DNA from 4 places in the Streptomyces sp. R-07 genome. Region 4 is predicted to be linked to each of the others. Evidence: riboswitches for the same ligand, from Rfam matches in the RefSeq annotation. Region 4 holds a riboswitch; each other region holds the start of a gene.
What was found. Region 4 has a riboswitch for cyclic di-AMP ahead of ACN9M0_RS27660 (M23 family metallopeptidase). Riboswitches for the same ligand answer to the same signal wherever they lie in the genome.
Positions count from the first base shown of each region.

Region 1: linked by a shared signal. The riboswitch ahead of ACN9M0_RS01515 (LysM peptidoglycan-binding domain-containing protein) and the one ahead of ACN9M0_RS27660 (M23 family metallopeptidase) in region 4 are both predicted to bind cyclic di-AMP.
Region 2: linked by a shared signal. The riboswitch ahead of ACN9M0_RS14020 (transglycosylase family protein) and the one ahead of ACN9M0_RS27660 (M23 family metallopeptidase) in region 4 are both predicted to bind cyclic di-AMP.
Region 3: linked by a shared signal. The riboswitch ahead of ACN9M0_RS30795 (M23 family metallopeptidase) and the one ahead of ACN9M0_RS27660 (M23 family metallopeptidase) in region 4 are both predicted to bind cyclic di-AMP.

Region 1 is NZ_CP183978.1:282,318-286,346, reverse strand. It holds gene ACN9M0_RS01520 (phosphoribosyltransferase family protein) at 1-133, shown strand, start outside; gene ACN9M0_RS01515 (LysM peptidoglycan-binding domain-containing protein) at 130-1,017, opposite strand; cyclic di-AMP (ydaO/yuaA leader) riboswitch at 1,020-1,178, opposite strand; gene ACN9M0_RS01510 (DUF6197 family protein) at 1,573-2,175, shown strand; gene ACN9M0_RS01505 (phosphocholine-specific phospholipase C) at 2,304-4,029, opposite strand, start outside.
Region 2 is NZ_CP183978.1:3,117,869-3,121,897, forward strand. It holds gene eno (phosphopyruvate hydratase) at 29-1,315, opposite strand; gene ACN9M0_RS14020 (transglycosylase family protein) at 1,649-2,371, opposite strand; cyclic di-AMP (ydaO/yuaA leader) riboswitch at 2,375-2,548, opposite strand; gene ACN9M0_RS14025 (transglycosylase family protein) at 2,807-3,835, opposite strand; gene ACN9M0_RS14030 (cytochrome P450) at 3,929-4,029, opposite strand, start outside.
Region 3 is NZ_CP183978.1:6,703,565-6,707,593, forward strand. It holds gene ACN9M0_RS30775 (aspartate aminotransferase family protein) at 1-146, shown strand, start outside; gene ACN9M0_RS30780 (helix-turn-helix domain-containing protein) at 221-850, shown strand; gene ACN9M0_RS30785 (DUF6126 family protein) at 923-1,078, shown strand; gene ACN9M0_RS30790 (tyrosine-protein phosphatase) at 1,097-1,918, opposite strand; cyclic di-AMP (ydaO/yuaA leader) riboswitch at 2,292-2,448, shown strand; gene ACN9M0_RS30795 (M23 family metallopeptidase) at 2,451-3,407, shown strand; gene ACN9M0_RS30800 (SGNH/GDSL hydrolase family protein) at 3,570-4,029, shown strand, end outside.
Region 4 is NZ_CP183978.1:6,014,353-6,018,381, forward strand. It holds gene ACN9M0_RS27655 (M16 family metallopeptidase) at 1-1,292, shown strand, start outside; cyclic di-AMP (ydaO/yuaA leader) riboswitch at 1,494-1,659, shown strand; gene ACN9M0_RS27660 (M23 family metallopeptidase) at 1,672-2,442, shown strand; gene ACN9M0_RS27665 (GntR family transcriptional regulator) at 2,635-3,318, shown strand; gene ACN9M0_RS27670 (HPr family phosphocarrier protein) at 3,475-3,756, opposite strand; gene ACN9M0_RS27675 (GNAT family N-acetyltransferase) at 3,942-4,029, shown strand, end outside.

The sequences.
Region 1 (4,029 bases), 5.7 Mb from region 4:
GAACCGGCTCGCCGTGGTGGGAGGCGCCGGGCACCTCTTCGAGGAGCCGGGCGCCCTGGAGGAGGTGGCGGACCTCGCCACCTCCTGGTTCACCGAGCACTTCCGGGAGCACGCCCGGCGTGAGGGGGACTAGTACGCGCTGTCGACGTTGTCGATGGAGCCGTAGCGGTCGGCCGCGTAGTTGCAGGCGGCGGTGATGTTGGCCACCGGGTCGAACAGGTCCATGGACGTGCCGGGCACGTGGTAGGCCAGGAAGGTCGGCTCGATGACCTGGAGCAGACCCTTCGAGGGGGTGCCGGCGGCCGCGTTGGAGTCCCAGAGGTTGATGGCCTGGGGGTTTCCGGAGGACTCGCGCATGACGTTGCGGAGGATCCCGTCGTAGGAACCGGGGATGCCGCGCTGGCCCATGATGGCCAGCGACTCCCGGATCCAGCCGTCGAGGTTGTCGGCGTAGTTCGTGGCGGCGGCCGGGGCCGCCTTCACGGCGGCGGGAGCGGCGGCGACGGCCGGAGCGGCCTGCGCGGCGGAGGCGCCCGAACCGGTGGCGACGGCAGGGGCCGCCGGCCGGCGCTCGGAGCGGCTCGCCCGCTCGGTCGTGGCGGACTTCTTCGCCTTCGCCTGCGTGGGAACGGGCTTCGCGGAATCCCGACGAATCGTCAGTTCGAGACCCGGGTGAATGAGTGACGGATTGTCACCCACGACGCTCTTGTTGGCACGGTAAAGGCTCTTCCAGCCGCCCTGAATTCCCTTCTTGTGGGCGATCAGGGAAAGCGAGTCACCACTCACCACGGTGTACGAGCGCGCGGCGGCCGGGGCCGTGGGGGCCTTGGCCGCGGCCGGCGCGGAGTGCGCGGCGAAGGACTGGACCGCGATGTCCGGGGCCGCGGACACGGGCGCGGCGCCGGCGACGGCCGGGGCGATCAGCGGCAGGGTCAGTGCGGCGCCACCCGTGCCGACCAGGGCGAGGCCGCGGGAGACGCTGCGGCGGGGACGGCGGTGCTTACCGTGAGCAGGCATGACGGTTTCCTCTCCGGCGCCTGCGGGGTGAGCTGTCGGGTTCGGACGGGAGATGTCCGGCCGCGCGCACGCGGCTGCACCCCGAGCCGTTCCGGATTCCGGACCGGCGTATTCGTGGGTCCCCCGCTCCTGCCGTCGGGTGAAAAGGGAGGTTTACCGAGCGGCGGCAGGATTGGGCGTTCCGCTCGAATGGAGGTGACCGTAGGCCAGTAATGCGACGGAGAACAAGGGGAGTGAACCCCGGGACTCGGTAAATGGATCACGGAATTAGGGGAATTCAAGATCGATGCCGTTCTGGAGGCGTCGAACTTCCTTGCCGGGTACGGGGTGGGGGAACGCTCCGCCGGGTGCGGCGTCCGGGGAAGTGAGTCGCGTCACCCGGAGGGTAATGTCCGAATATGAGGCGTAATTCCATTGGTGCTTAAATGGGTAGATAATTCATGTGATGCGGTGTTCGTCGCCACGTGGAGGGGCGACTCACCCTGTGGGGGTAAAAGTCGCAAAACCGACATTTGTCTTGAAAGATGGAGGGAGTCGACCCCAGGAGCCACTCGCATGTCGCCCTCCACCTCCTTGCTCAGCCCCGATTCCCTCGACCAGGAGGCCGCCGCCCTCTACGAGAGCGCCACCTGGCAGCGGATCGTCACCGACTGGACCACCCGTGACGATCCGGCGCCGGAAAGAGGGAGCTGGCGCGAGCTGCTCAGCGTGCCGGTGGACCGGCTCGTGGCCGACGCGCTCGCCGCCCTGCCGCCGAACCTCCCCGCCGAGCGCCGTCTCCCCGGCCGCCTCGGAGCCGTACTGCCGGACCGGCTGCACGCCTGGCGCCGCATCGGTCAGGCCGAGCTGCGCCCCTCGGTCCATCTCGGGTACGCGCGCGAGGTGCTGACCGAGTGGGGCTGGCAGAACGCCCCGTACAAGCTGCGTGACGTACGAGGCGCCCGGTGTGTCTGCGGCGCCCTGCTCGCCGCCCACCGCCTCGGCTACGGCAGCGCGGACACCATGAACGAGGCGGCCGCGTGGATCATGACCGAGCTGCGGTCGCAGGGGTGGCACGGGTTGATCGGGCCGTGGAACCGGGCCCCCGGGCGGACGGCCGCCGACGCGGTGGGCCTCCTCGACGCCACGCTCCGCCGCGCCGCCCACGCCGGCCGCTGACACCACGCCCGCGTGCCGGGCGGCGACCGGAGGGCCGCCGCTCGGCACGCGGGGGAGGGGAACAGCCACTGACGCCCGGGCCGTGGGGGAGGGCTCGGCCGCCGGCCCCGGCCCGCGGGAGACGGGGATCAGCCGCTGACGCTCGGGGCTCCGGTCTCGATGTGGCCGGTGTACCGGCGCGACCAGGTGCCGTCGATGTCGGCCAGGATCGTGAAGTCGTACCAGCCGCCGTTGTAGGCCACCGCGTTGAAGAAGTCCTCGCGGCTGGAGTTCGCGGGCACCGCGTACGTCCACGGACCGTCCGAGCGGTAGGCGTTCGAGCGGATCGTGAAGGTGACGGGACCGGCCGAGGCGTTCGTCATCTTGAACCACAGGGCCGTCTTGCCCGTCCCCGCGTCGGGTGCGAACCGGGCCGCCACCTCGACGGCCTTGCCGGCTTTGGACGCGTCCCCGATGAACCGGCGCAGGAAGCGGTTGGGCCCCATCATCGAGATGTCGTACTTCCCCGAGCCCGACCCCAGACCGATGTTGAAGTAGTCGGAGGCCGTGCCGCCGGGGTCGACGGTGTACTGCCAGGCGGCCGTGTCCCGGTACTGGTGCGGGTGGATCGAGAAGTGCGCCGACCGCTTGGCCTCCGCGCCCTGGTTGGTCATCGAGAACCAGGCCAGGATCTTGCCCGCGGCACCGAACTCGAAGCGGTCGAGGTTGCCGTTCACCTGGTACGGCAGGGCGCGCGCCGGGCGGGTGCCGGACTCCTGCGCGGGCAGGGCGTTGTTCTGGGGAGCCGGGTTCGGCAGCGGGCCGCAGGTGGCCTGCCCGATCACCTTCGCCGTGGAGGGAAGGCCGGCGGGCACTCCGTACACCGGGTTGGCGAAGTCGAAGACCCCGGTCAGATCGCCCGTCACCTTCCGCCGCCAGGCGCTGATGTTGGGACAGGTGGCCGGGGTGCCGAGGGCGGCCGTCCAGGTCTCCATGAAGCGCAGCACGGAGGTGTGGTCGAAGACCTCGGAGCTCACCCAGCCACCCCGCGTCCACGGGGACATGACAATCATGGGGACGCGGAAGCCCAGGCCGATCGGCACGCCGTCGAGGTACTCGCCCGCGGTGCCCGGAGGGGCGACCGGCGGCGGCACGTGGTCGAAGAAGCCGTCGTTCTCGTCGTAGTTGAGGAACAGCACCGTCGAGTCGAACACCTCGGCGTCGGCGGCCAGCGCGCGGTAGACGAGGTCGACGAAGTGCGCGCCGTCCCCCGGGGGAGCGTAGGGGTGCTCCGAGAAGGCCTCGCTCGCGACCACCCACGACACCTGCGGCAGGGTGCCCGCGAGGACGTCGGCGCGGATCGCCGCGGCGATGTCGTCCGGCGTCGAGCCGGCCACCTTGGGGACCGAGCCCATGCCCCGGTCGTACAGCGGGTCGCCGGGCCGCGCGTCGGTGAACTTCTTGAAGTACGCGAGGCCGTTGTCGCCGTAGTTGTCCTGCGCGTTCTGGTAGACCTTCCAGCTCACCCCGGCGCGCTGGAGCGCCTCGGCGTATGTCTCCCAGGTGAGGCCCGACTCGTCGCCCCCGTCCTTGCTGGAGGCGTCGATCTTCCCGCTCCACAGGAAGGTGCGGTTGGGACCGGTGGCGCTCAGGGTCGAGCAGAAGTACGCGTCGCAGACCGTGTACTGGTCGGCGAGCGCGTGGTGGAAGGGGATGTCCGCACGGTCGAGGTGGCCGAGCGATCGGGTGTTGCCCACGCCCGTGACCCAGTTGTCCATCCGACCCTTGTTCCAGGCCGCGTGCTGCGAGGTCCAGCTGTGCGGCAGGTCGCCGTTGCACTGCGCGAGGGTCTCGCCGTCGACGCCGCCGGCGGGC
Region 2 (4,029 bases), 2.9 Mb from region 4:
ACGGACGGAACTACCGGGTGTGACGCTGTCAGCCCTTGAAGCGCGGGAAGGCGCTGCGACCGGCGTAGACGGCGGCGTCGTCGAGGATCTCCTCGATGCGCAGCAGCTGGTTGTACTTGGCGACGCGGTCCGAGCGGGCCGGGGCGCCGGTCTTGATCTGACCGCAGTTCACGGCGACCGCGAGGTCGGCGATGGTGACGTCCTCGGTCTCGCCGGAGCGGTGGGACATCATGCACTTGAAGCCGTTGCGCTGGGCCAGCTCGACGGCGTCCAGGGTCTCGGTCAGCGAGCCGATCTGGTTGACCTTGACCAGGAGGGCGTTCGCGGTGCCCTCCTCGATGCCGCGGGCCAGGCGCTCCGGGTTGGTGACGAAGAGGTCGTCGCCGACGATCTGGACCTTGGCGCCCAGCTTGTCGGTGAGGACCTTCCAGCCGGCCCAGTCGTCCTCGAACAGCGGGTCCTCGATGGAGACCATCGGGTACGCGGAGACGAGCTCCTCGTAGTACTCGGTCATCTCGGCGGCCGAGCGGGACTTGCCCTCGAACTCGTACTTGCCGTCCTTGTAGAACTCGGACGCGGCGACGTCGAGCGCGAGCGCGACGTCGGAGCCCGGGGTGTAGCCGGCCTCCTTGATGGCCTCGACGATGAGGTCGAGGGCGGCGCGGTTCGACTCGAGGTTCGGGGCGAAGCCGCCCTCGTCGCCGAGGCCGGTGGAGAGGCCCTTGCGCTTCAGCACGCCCTTGAGCGTGTGGTAGATCTCGGCGCCCCAGCGGAGGGCCTCGGAGAAGGACTCCGCGCCGATCGGGGCGATCATGAACTCCTGGATGTCCACGTTGGAGTCGGCGTGCGACCCACCGTTGAGGATGTTCATCATCGGAACGGGCAGCAGGTGCGCGTTCGGGCCGCCCAGGTAGCGGAAGAGCGGGAGGTCGCTGGCCTCGGAGGCGGCGTGCGCGACGGCGAGGGAGACGCCGAGGATGGCGTTGGCGCCGAGCGAGCCCTTGTTCTCGGTGGCGTCCAGGTCGAACATGGCCTGGTCGATCAGGCGCTGCTCGGTGGCGTCGTAGCCGACGAGCTCCGGGCCGATCTGCTCGATGACGGCGAGGACGGCCTTCTCGACACCCTTGCCGAGGTAACGGTTGGGGTCACCGTCGCGAAGCTCGATGGCCTCGAAGGCACCGGTGGAGGCGCCGGACGGAACAGCAGCACGGCCGGTGCTGCCGTCGTCGAGGCCGACCTCGACCTCGACCGTGGGGTTGCCTCGGGAGTCCAGGATTTCCCGGGCTACGACGACGTCGATGGACGGCACGAGCATCTCCTTTTTGGGATGTGACGCTGGATGTGACGCATGGCCGGTGCAGGGTCGCTCGGCCTTGCGACAAGAGCCTAACCGGCTCGGGGGCTCCCGCCCCCCGTGCGCCCGCCCCCTGGGACGAAAAAGGACCCAAGGGCATGCATCCCGGGACGAAGGACCCCAGATCTACTGGGCAGTAATCGCGGAGTCGCCCCGGAACGGGGGAACCCCGGTCCGGAAACGGGGGAACCCCGGTCCGGCGTGCACGGGGGAAGGGCACGCCGGACCGGGGTGGTCACCGCGGGAGGGTCGTCGGGGCCGCGTGAGCCGCCGGACTCACGCGAGCCGCCTGGCTCACTTCAGGTGGAGCTGCTGACCCGGGTAGATGAGGTCGGCGTTCTCGACGACGTCCTTGTTCAGCTCGAAGAGCTTGGCCCAGCCGCCCTTGACGCCGTGCGCCTGGGCGATCTTGCTGAGGGTGTCGCCGGCGACGACCTTGTACTCGCCGTCGCCCTTCTCGACCTTCTTGCCGGTCGGCGTGGTGACGGTCTTCTTGGCGGCCTTCGGCGCGGCCTGCTGCGTGACCTTCTTGGGGGCCTGGCGCTGCTGGCTGCGGGTGGTCGGCTGCTCGGTCTCGCGCGGCTGCGGAGCGGCCTGCTGGGGCTCGCTCTGCTGCGGGGTCTCGGCGGCGCCGCCGTCGTAGGAGGCGCCGGAGAGGCCGACGCCGCAGCTCGGCCAGGCACCCTTGCCCTGGCCCGCGAGGACCTTCTCGGCGACGGCGATCTGCTGGGACTTCGAGGCCAGGTCGGCGCGCGCGGCGTAGGCGGTGCCACCGAAGGCGGCCCAGGTGGAGTTCGTGAACTGCAGGCCGCCGTAGAAGCCGTTGCCGGTGTTGATGGCCCAGTTGCCACCGGACTCGCACTGGGCGACGGCGTCCCACTCGGAAGCGGTGGCGGCCGAGGCGGTGCCCGCGGTCAGCAGCGGGGCGGCGACGGCGACACCGGTGACGCCGACGAGCGTGGCGACCTTGGTGGCCTTCGAGGGACGACGGTGTTTGCCCTTGGCGGAAAACAGCATGGGAATTCTCCTCACCGACGCCTGTGAGGTGAGCTGTCGGGTTCGGGCCGGAAAGTTGCCCGGCCGCGTGTCCTTGCACGCGGCTTCACCCCAAGCCGGTCGTCGGCCGTCTGTCTCAACGGCCGGGCCCGGCACTTACCTTGGGTCCCCCACTCCTGCCTTCGGCGCTTGCGCGACGACTGTTCCCATCGGCCGACGGCAGGATTCGGCGTTTCGGTCGACGGGGCCCGCGGTGGCGAGCGGTGACGACCGTAGACACAGACCCACCGGATGTTCAAAGAGGCCCATTGCGGAAATATCGCCCCTGCTTGCCCTCCGGTGGGCGGCGTTTGTGCAGGTGAGAGGTGACAGAAGCAAAGTTTGCGGACGTGACACGCCAGTTGGGACGAAGAGACTCATGTCTCACTTGCCCAGAACCGGACATAAGCCCGCGAACTAACCTGCCGTCGCCGCCGAACCCGCCGTCAGGTCGAGGCTCTGACCAGGCAGGATGAGGTCCGGATCGAGGCCCACCGTCTGCCGGTTGGCGTCATAGAGGGCGGTCCAGCCGCCGGGGAGTTCGTTCTCCTGCGCAATGTCGGACAGGCTGTCACCCGGCCGCACGGTGTACTCGCCCGAAGTGCCCTGACTGTCCGTTGCGTCCGTATTCTTCGATTCGTCAGTCACCGGAGTGGCGTCGACGTTATCCGCGGGCTTGTCCGCGCCCGATGCATGACGGCCCGATTCGACCGAGTCGCCCTTCTTGTCGGATTCCTCCGGTGCGGCGTCGCCCCGGTGCTTGCCGGTGCCGGGCGTGGCCGACGGCGCGTCACCCTTCGGCGCGTCGGGCGAAACCGGCGTACCGGGCGTAACGGACGCGTCGGGCGTGCCCGGGGCCGCCGGGGTGGTGGGCGCGGCCGGGGTCGTCGGCGCGGCGGAGCCCGCCGGAGCGGTCGGCGTCGCGGGGGTCGCGGACGGGGTGGACCCCTCCGTGGCCTTTCCTGTCCCCGCGGGGGCCGTCGGCGCGCCCGCGGTGCGGTCGGACTCCGGGAGGGGGCCCGTGGGGGCCGTCGGGACGACTGTCGGGCCCGGGTCCACGCCGGTGGCCTTGCCGTCGTTCTTCAGGCCGGCGATCGGCGCGCAGGTGGCCCACTCGGTGCTGCCCTTGACGAACGCCTTCTCGGCCACCGCGATCTGCTGGGCGCGGCTGGCGAGGTCGGGGCTGGGCGCGTACGCCAGGCCGCCGTTCCGCTCCCAGCTGTCCTGGGTGAACTGGAGGCCGCCGTACATCCCGTTGCCGAAGTTGGCGCTCCACTGGCCGCCGGACTCGCACTCGGCGACCCGGTCCCAGGTGGAGGCGTCGGCGGCGGAGGCGGATCCGGTGGCGAGCAGCGGCAGCGCCATGGCGGATCCGGTCACGCCCGCGGCGACGACGAGGGCGGGGGCCTGACGGGGGCGACGGTGTCGTCCGTTCCCGGAACGCATAGAAGCGCCTTTCGCGTGACGGCTGAGACTGCGGCGAACGTAGCCGCATTCGAACGTCCGTCACAAGTCGATGGCGCCACGATCACACGAAGATCACATTTCTGATGGCTCGTCAGTGGTAAGGAGTGGTACGGAAGGGGCGAACTCCACCGGAAGCGTGCGCAAACCACGCATGATGAGCCCTCCGCGCCACC
Region 3 (4,029 bases), 690 kb from region 4:
TGATCCCGCCGCTGGTCATCGACGAGGCGGACGTGGACCGGTTCGTCACGGCCTTCACCGCGGTCATGGACGACGCCCACGGCGGCGGCGGGCTGATGTGGGACTTCGGGAAGACGCTGGTCAAGCAGGCGGTGGCGCAGCGCTGACCGATTCTCGACCACGGTTTTGCCTCTGAGGCAAGAAACTTGCCTCAGAGGCACGATCCTGGCGGAATGGACGCATGGACCACGTCCCCGGGGACCCTTCCCCGGACCCCGCCCTCCCCGGCGTCCTGCCCCACGTCGCCCCGCAGCTGCGGGCCCTGCGCCGCCGCCGGGGACTCACCCTGGAGGCCGCCGCCCAGCGGGCCGGCCTCTCGCCGGCCCACCTCTCGCGCCTGGAGACGGGGAACAGGCAGCCCTCGCTGCCCATGCTGCTCGCCCTGTCCCGCATCTACGGTACGACGGTCTCCGAGCTCCTGGGCGAGACGCCCCCCGAGCGCGACCCCGTCGTCCGGGCCGGCCGCTCCGAACCCGTCGAGGCCGACGGCTGGATCTACCGCCAGGCCGGCGGTGCCGGGCGCGCCCTCCAGTGCCTGCGGGTCCACGTGCCGTACGCCACCCGGGCCGACATCGTGCGCGTCCACCCCGGGGAGGAGTGGATCCACGTCCTGGAGGGGCGGGTGCGGCTCGCGCTCGGCGAGGCCGTGCACGTCCTCGATCCCGGGGACAGCGCGCACTTCGACTCGCTGACCCCGCACCGGATCGGCGCCGCCACCCCCGGCGGGGCCGAGCTGCTCTTCGTCCACACCCTGATGCAGAGCCCTGTCGCCGAGCTGTGCCTCGGCGACGGGACCCCGCACCGGCGCTGATCCCGAGCGAACCGCTTCGTACCGGGTGACCGTCCCGAGCCACCCGTCCCGAGTCCTGAGGAAAGGACCGACATGTCCGAGAAGTCCGCACCGGTCACCGGTGAGGAGCGCGGTGAAGGCAAGTTCCCCAAGGGGCTCGTGCTCCGCCTCTTCGCCTACCTGGTCGCAGGCCACCTCTTCGCCGGCTTTCTCTACCTGCTCTTCATGCTGGGCGGGCAGAACCAGTAGGCCCTGCCCGGCCGGGGCTCACACGTCCGTGAGCAGGCGCTCCCGCAGTCGCTCACGGGTCTCCGGGGCCAGCTTCAGGCCCTCGGCGAGGTAGACGTCCACCGAGCCCCAGGTCGCCTCGATCGTCTCGAAGGCGGCCCGCAGGTACTCCACCCGCGCGTCGAAGAGCGGGCTCAGCAGCTCCATCACCTCCGGCGACATCGCGTCCGGGGCGGTGGAGCTGCGGCGCACCTTGTAGCGGCGGTGCGGATCGTTCGACTTCACGTAGTCGGCCTCGATGGCCTCCCGCTCGACCCCGACCGCGAGCAGGGTGATCGCGATGGCGAGCCCGGCCCGGTCCTTCCCGGCCGCGCAGTGCATGAGGGCCGGGATGCTCTCCTCCGCCATGGAGTGCAGGATCCGGCTGTGCTCCGAGGCCCGCTCGACGATCATCTTCCGGTACGACTCGGACATCCGGGCGGCCGCCTTGCCGTCGCCGAGGATCTCCCGCAGCTGCGCGATCTCGCCGTCGCGCACCAGCTTCCAGAACTCCTTGCCGTCGGCCGGGTCGTTGAGGGGTATGTGCACGTTCCGCACGCCGGGCAGGTCGACGTCCGCGCCCTCGACCTTCCGGTCCGCCTCGTTGCGGAAGTCGAAGACGGTGTGCAGGCCGAGCGAGGAGAGGAAGGCGGCGTCGTCCTCCGTCGCGTGGGCGAGATGGCCGCTGCGGAAGAGGCGGCCGGGGCGGACGGCGCGCCCGTCCGACGTCGGCAGACCGCCCACGTCCCGGAAGTTGCGGACCTCCGTCAGCTCGGGCTCGGCGGCATCGGCGGGCGGGATCTGCGGCAGCTGCTGCGTCACGGCTGCTCCTGTTCTGTAGATCGGTTCCTGGGGCAATCATCTCGGGTGCGAACCCGTGCACGCACGCCCTCGCACAGGAATGGGCGATCTGTCCGTATTGGGGTGTTCGGCATAACCCGCCCCGGTTGCAGGGGAGATGGGGATCGGCGCGTGAGCAGCGTCATAACCGTGACGGACCGTGCCTGATCGTCTTTTCCAAATACCCCCCGGGAAAAGGAGATCGAGGGACCGTCATCCACGGAGGGTGACCGGAATTCCGGCCGTATATCAAGGAGCTCCGGAGTCCTCGAAAATCGTGGCTTGTTCGCGCCGACCCCACTCGTCTAGCGTCGCGCTCAATCCGGACGGACCGCCGAATCCTGCCACCGACCGGAATCCGCACTCACCCGAACAAGGCAGGAGCGGGGGACCCAGGTAAGTCGCCGATCCTTCCGAGAAGGACGGCTCGGGGTGAAGTCGCGTGGACACGCGGCCGGACATCTCCAGTCCGAACCCGACAGCTCACCTCGCAGGCGCCGGAGAGGAATTCGCCATGCCCGCTAAGGGTAAGCACCGCCGCACCAAGTCCAGCCGCCTCACCCGTGGCCTCGCCGCCGCCGGTACCGGTGGCGCCGTCGTCGCCCTCCCGCTCCTCGGAGCCACCGGCGCCCACGCCGCCGAGCAGGCCGCCCCCGCCGCCGCTCCCGCCCAGGCCGTCGCCCAGGTGAAGGCCGCCGCCGTCCAGGCCGCGCCCACCACCGCGAAGGCCGCGCCGAAGACGTACTCCGTCGTCCGGGGCGACTACCTGTCGAAGATCGCCGCCGAGCACCACCTCGCGGGTGGCTGGCACAAGCTGTACGAGGACAACCGACGGGTCGTCGGCGAGAACCCCTCCCTGATCCTGCCCGGCATGAAGCTCACCCTCGGCGGGAAGAGCACCGCCAAGGCCGCGCCGAAGGTCACGCACAAGAGCACGCAGAGCTCCGGCAAGAACGGCGACACCCCGCGCGCCTCGCGCAGCAGCGAGCGGACCTCGGCCCCGGCCGCCGCCGCGACCACCTCGTCGTCCTCCGCGACGTCCTCGTCGGCCGCGACGACCTCTTCCGGCTGGGTCGCTCCGATCGCCGGCGCCGGCATGTCGACCCCGTACCACCAGGCCGGCTCCATGTGGTCCTCCGGCTACCACACCGGTGTCGACTTCATCGCCTCCACCGGCACCACCGTCGTCGCGGTCGGCCCCGGCACCGTCTACTCCGCCGGCGACGGCGGCGCGTACGGCAACCAGGTCGTCATCCAGCACGCCGACGGCACCTTCTCGCAGTACGCCCACCTGTCCTCGATCTCCGTCTCCGCCGGCCAGACCGTCACCGGCGGCCAGCAGATCGGTCTCTCGGGCGCGACCGGCAACGTCACCGGACCGCACCTGCACTTCGAGATGCGTACCGGCCCGGAGTACGGCTCCGACATCGACCCGCTGGCCGCCCTGCGCCAGCACGGCGTGAGCATCTGACGAACCGTCGTCAACGCCTTGTCCCCGGAAGCCCGGCACGTACGTGCCGGGCCTCCGGCGTATTCCGGCTTGGCAAATTCTTTATCGGTGGCATATGTCACCCAGCGTCAACCCCTCCTTACGGTCGCGTAGGTCACATCCCAAAGGGAAGGATGTGCTCCCGTGGCAGACGATTCGAGATCAACAGACAAGAACGCATTCGGGTCGTACGCGGCGATCGGTGACAGCTTCACCGAGGGCGTCGGAGACCCCGGGCCCGACGGGACGTACGTCGGCTGGGCGGACCGCTTCGCGGTCCTGCTCGCCGACCAGCTGCCGGAGCACGACGCCTTTCGCTACGCCAACCTGGCCGTACGCGGGCGCCTTCTCGACCAGATCGTGGCGGAACAGGTCCCCCGGGCGAAGGAACTCGCCCCCGACCTGGTGACCTTCTGCGCGGGCGGCAACGACATCATCCGTCCCGGAACGGACCCCGACGAGGTGGCCGAGCGCTTCGAGCGCGCCGTCGCCGACCTCACCTCCGCCGTCGGCACCGTCATGGTGACCACCGGCTTCGACACCCGCGGCGTGACCCTGCTCAAGCACCTGCGCGGCAAGATCGCCACCTACAACGGTCACGTCC
Region 4 (4,029 bases):
ACAACGGCCTGACCCTGCTCACCAGCCACCGCCCCGGCCAGCAGGTCGTCGCCGTGGAGATCTTCCTGCCGGCCCCGCTGGACGCCGAGCCCGCCGGTCTCGACGGTGTCGCCACCATCATGGCCCGCGCGCTCTCCGAGGGCACCGACCAGCGCAGCGCCGAGGAGTTCGCGGCCGAGCTGGAGCGCTGCGGCGCCACGCTCGACGCGCACGCCGACCACCCGGGCGTACGGGTCTCCCTGGAGGTTCCGGTCTCCCGGCTGCCCAAGGCGCTCGGCCTGATCTCCGAGGCCCTGATCGCCCCGGCGTTCCTGGACACCGAGATCGAGCGCCTGGTGCGCAACCGTCTCGACGAGATCCCGCACGAGACGGCCAACCCGGCCCGTCGCGCGGCCAAGCAGCTCTCCAAGGAGCTGTTCCCGGCCGAGTCGCGGATGTCCCGGCCGCGCCAGGGCACCGAGGAGACCGTCGCCGCGATCGACGCCGCGGCCGTCCGCGCCTTCTACGAGGCGTACGTCCGGCCCGCCACGGCCACCGCCGTGGTCGTCGGCGACCTGACCGGCGTCGACCTCGACAAGGTCCTCGCCGAGACGCTGGGCGCCTGGACGGGTGAGCCGGCCGAGCCGCTCCCGATGCCGCCGATCACCGCCGACGACACCGGACGGGTCGTCATCGTGGACCGTCCCGGCGCCGTTCAGACGCAGCTGCTGATCGGCCGCATCGGCGCCGACCGGCACGACCGCGTCTGGCCGGCCCAGGTCCTCGGCACGTACTGCCTCGGCGGCACCCTGACCTCGCGTCTGGACCGGGTCCTGCGCGAGGAGAAGGGCTACACGTACGGCGTGCGGGCCTTCGGCCAGGTGCTCCGCTCCGACGCCGGGGGGAACGGCGCCGCGATGCTCGCCATCAGCGGATCCGTCGACACCCCCAACACGGGCCCGGCACTTGAGGACCTGTGGAAGGTGCTGCGCACCCTCGCCGCGGAGGGCCTCACCGACGCCGAGCGGGAGACGGCCGTGCAGAACCTGGTGGGGGTGGCGCCGCTCAAGTACGAGACGGCCGCCTCCGTGGCCGGGACGCTCTCCGACCAGGTGGAGCAGCACCTTCCGGACGACTTCCAGGCCCAGTTGTACGCGCGCCTGGCCGAGACCGGCACGGTCGAGGCGACGGCCGCCGTGGTCAACGCCTTCCCGGTGGACCGGCTCGTGACCGTCCTGGTCGGCGACGCGGCGCAGATCGCGGACCCGGTGCGCGCGCTCGGCATCGGTGAAGTGACCGTCGTGACGGGCTGATTCCGGCCCCTGACGCGACAACGGCAGGACCCCGACGGCATAGTTCGTCGGGGTCCTCCGCTTTGTCCGTATTGGGGGCAAGGGTGCTTGAATGCCCTGTGGCATGTCTTACAAAAGGCGTGTCTGGTTGGTGATTGAAAGACGATCCGCATAGCGTCGGTGCGGCTGTTCGTCAGTTGCACGTGCCGCAGCCGCGGCATCGGACAGTCATCGCCGAGTCCCCGTCAGGCGCGAGCCTGGGGAGCCGGGGACCCACACGTAGTCCCTGGGGTGAATCGGGCGCCTTCGTCTCGTACGGAGGGGCTCGTAGGAGACCTTCCTGCTCCGAACCCGTCAGCTAACCCGGTAGGCGAGAAGGAAGGAAAGGATCAGCCCCTACATGGCGTTCACCCGTGCCACCGGGAAGCATCGTGGTCCGAGCCGGATGGCGCGCCGCAGCGTGGGCATCGCCGGCGTCGCGACGCTGGCCACCACCGGCGTCATCGGAACCCTCGCCTCCCCGGCGCTCGCCGCCGACACGGACAACCGCTCCGTCGAGGACACCGGCCTCATCCAGGTGATCAACGAGGACTCCCTCGTGGACCGGATCAACGCCCAGGCCGCCGCCCAGGAGCAGGAGGCCGTCGAGGCCATCGCCAAGGCGAAGGCCAAGGCCGAGGCGAAGCGCAAGGCCGAGGCCCGCGCCAAGGAGATCCGGGTGGAGCGCGAGCGCGCCGCCCGCGAGGCCGAGCGCCGCCGTCTGGCCTCCTTCCAGCTCCCCGTCGCCGGCTCGTACGTCTCCACCGGCTACAAGACCGGCGGCTCGCTCTGGTCCTCCGGCAGCCACTCCGGCATCGACTTCCACGCCGCCTACGGCACCCGGGTCGTCTCCGTCGGCTCCGGCACCGTCGTCGAGGCCGGCTGGGGCGGCGCGTACGGCAACAACATCGTCATCCGGATGAACGACGGCACGTACACCCAGTACGGGCACCTCTCCTCCCTCGGGGTCTACGTCGGTCAGACCGTCGAGCCGGGCCAGCAGATAGGCATCTCGGGCTCCTCCGGCAACTCCACCGGCCCGCACCTCCACTTCGAGGCCCGCACGAGCCCCGAGTACGGCTCGGACATCAACCCGATCACGTACCTCCGCGCCCGCGGCGTCTCCGTCTGACCCGCACCTCCGCCGCACACCGCGTCGCAAAAGCCCCGGCTCGTACTGAGCCGGGGCTTTTCGCTGACCAAAAGACGTCCATGGATTCCGCCGGGGCATCGGAAATTCCGGCGCGCTGCAATAGAGTCGAAGATCGGGCGCAGAACAGGCGCCGCTCGAATTGTCTCGCGCGGACCAAGGCGGAGGTCGGACATGCGCATTCCCGCGCATTCGGTATGCACGGCGATCCGGGACGACATCGTCTCCGGCGTGTTCGAGCAGGGAGGGCGGCTGACCGAGGAGCAGCTCGCCCGCCGGTACGGGGTCTCCCGGGTCCCGGTCCGCGAGGCGCTGCGCACCCTGGAGTCCGAGGGCTTCGTCGTCACCCGCCGCCACGCGGGCGCCCAGGTCGCCGAGCCGACCGAGCAGGAGGCGGCCGACCTGCTCGACATGCGGGCGCTGCTCGAACCGCTCGGGGCCGCGCGGGCCGCGCAGCGGCGCACGGAGGCGCACCTCAAGGTGCTGCGCGGCCTGGTCAGGCTGGGGCAGGAGCGGGCCAGGCGCGGCCAGGGCGAGGATCTGCGCTCGCTCGGCGGCTGGTTCCACGAGACCCTCGCGCAGGCCTCCGGGAGCCCGGCCCTGACCGCGCTCCTCACCCAGCTGCGGCACAAGATCGCCTGGACGTACGTGATCGAGCAGCCCGCCCAGCCGGTGGAGGCCTGGGCCGAGCACGGCGCGATCGTGGACGCCGTGGCCCGCGGCGACGCCGAACGGGCGAGGGCGCTGACCGCGCTGCACGCGGAACGCTCGCTGTCGCTGCACCGGCTCAAAAGGCCGGAGCCCGGCCGTGTGAGGGTTTCGCAACACGCAGTCAACACGGCGAGTGCCCGGAATTAACGCGCACACCGTATACAAAGAACAGGCATTCCGGCCGGGCTATTCGTGCTGCCTGTATATATCGTGCTGCCCGAAAGCGGAGTCCGGGGAAAAGCGAATGGCCGTGGTCGCCGGAATTCCGGCGACCACGGCCATTCGTCGTACGGGGGGCCGGGGTCAGACGGTCTCGGGGAGCTCGTCCAGGCCCTCGGCGACCAGCTTCGCCAGGCGGTCGAGCGCGATCTCGGCGCCGTCGGCCTCCGAAGCGAGAACGATCTCCTCGCCGCCCTGAGCGCCCAGGCCGAGCACCGCGAGCATGGAGGCGGCGTTCACGGGGGTGCCGTCGGACTTGGCGATCGTCACCGGCACGCCGGAGGCCGTGGCGGCACGGACGAAGATGGACGCGGGGCGGGCGTGCAGGCCCTCGGCCCAGCCGACGTTGACGCGGCGCTCAGCCATGGTGTTGCCCTTCAAGTCTCAAGCGGGTTGTCTAGACCAGTCTCTCACGGGTCGCGCGGTGCTCGCGCCGACCTTCGGCCCGGATCGGACCGCCGTTCGGCCCTCCCTACCTTGCAACACCTTGCATCGCGCACACCCGCCACGCGACCGATGCCGCCGTCGTGTCGCCGCCGTAGGCTGACCCCATGCAGAGCGCGTCGGAGCAGTCGGAAGCGGCGGAACCACCGGCACCCCCGGCGAGGCCGGCTCCGCCCGAGCACGCCTACCCCGACC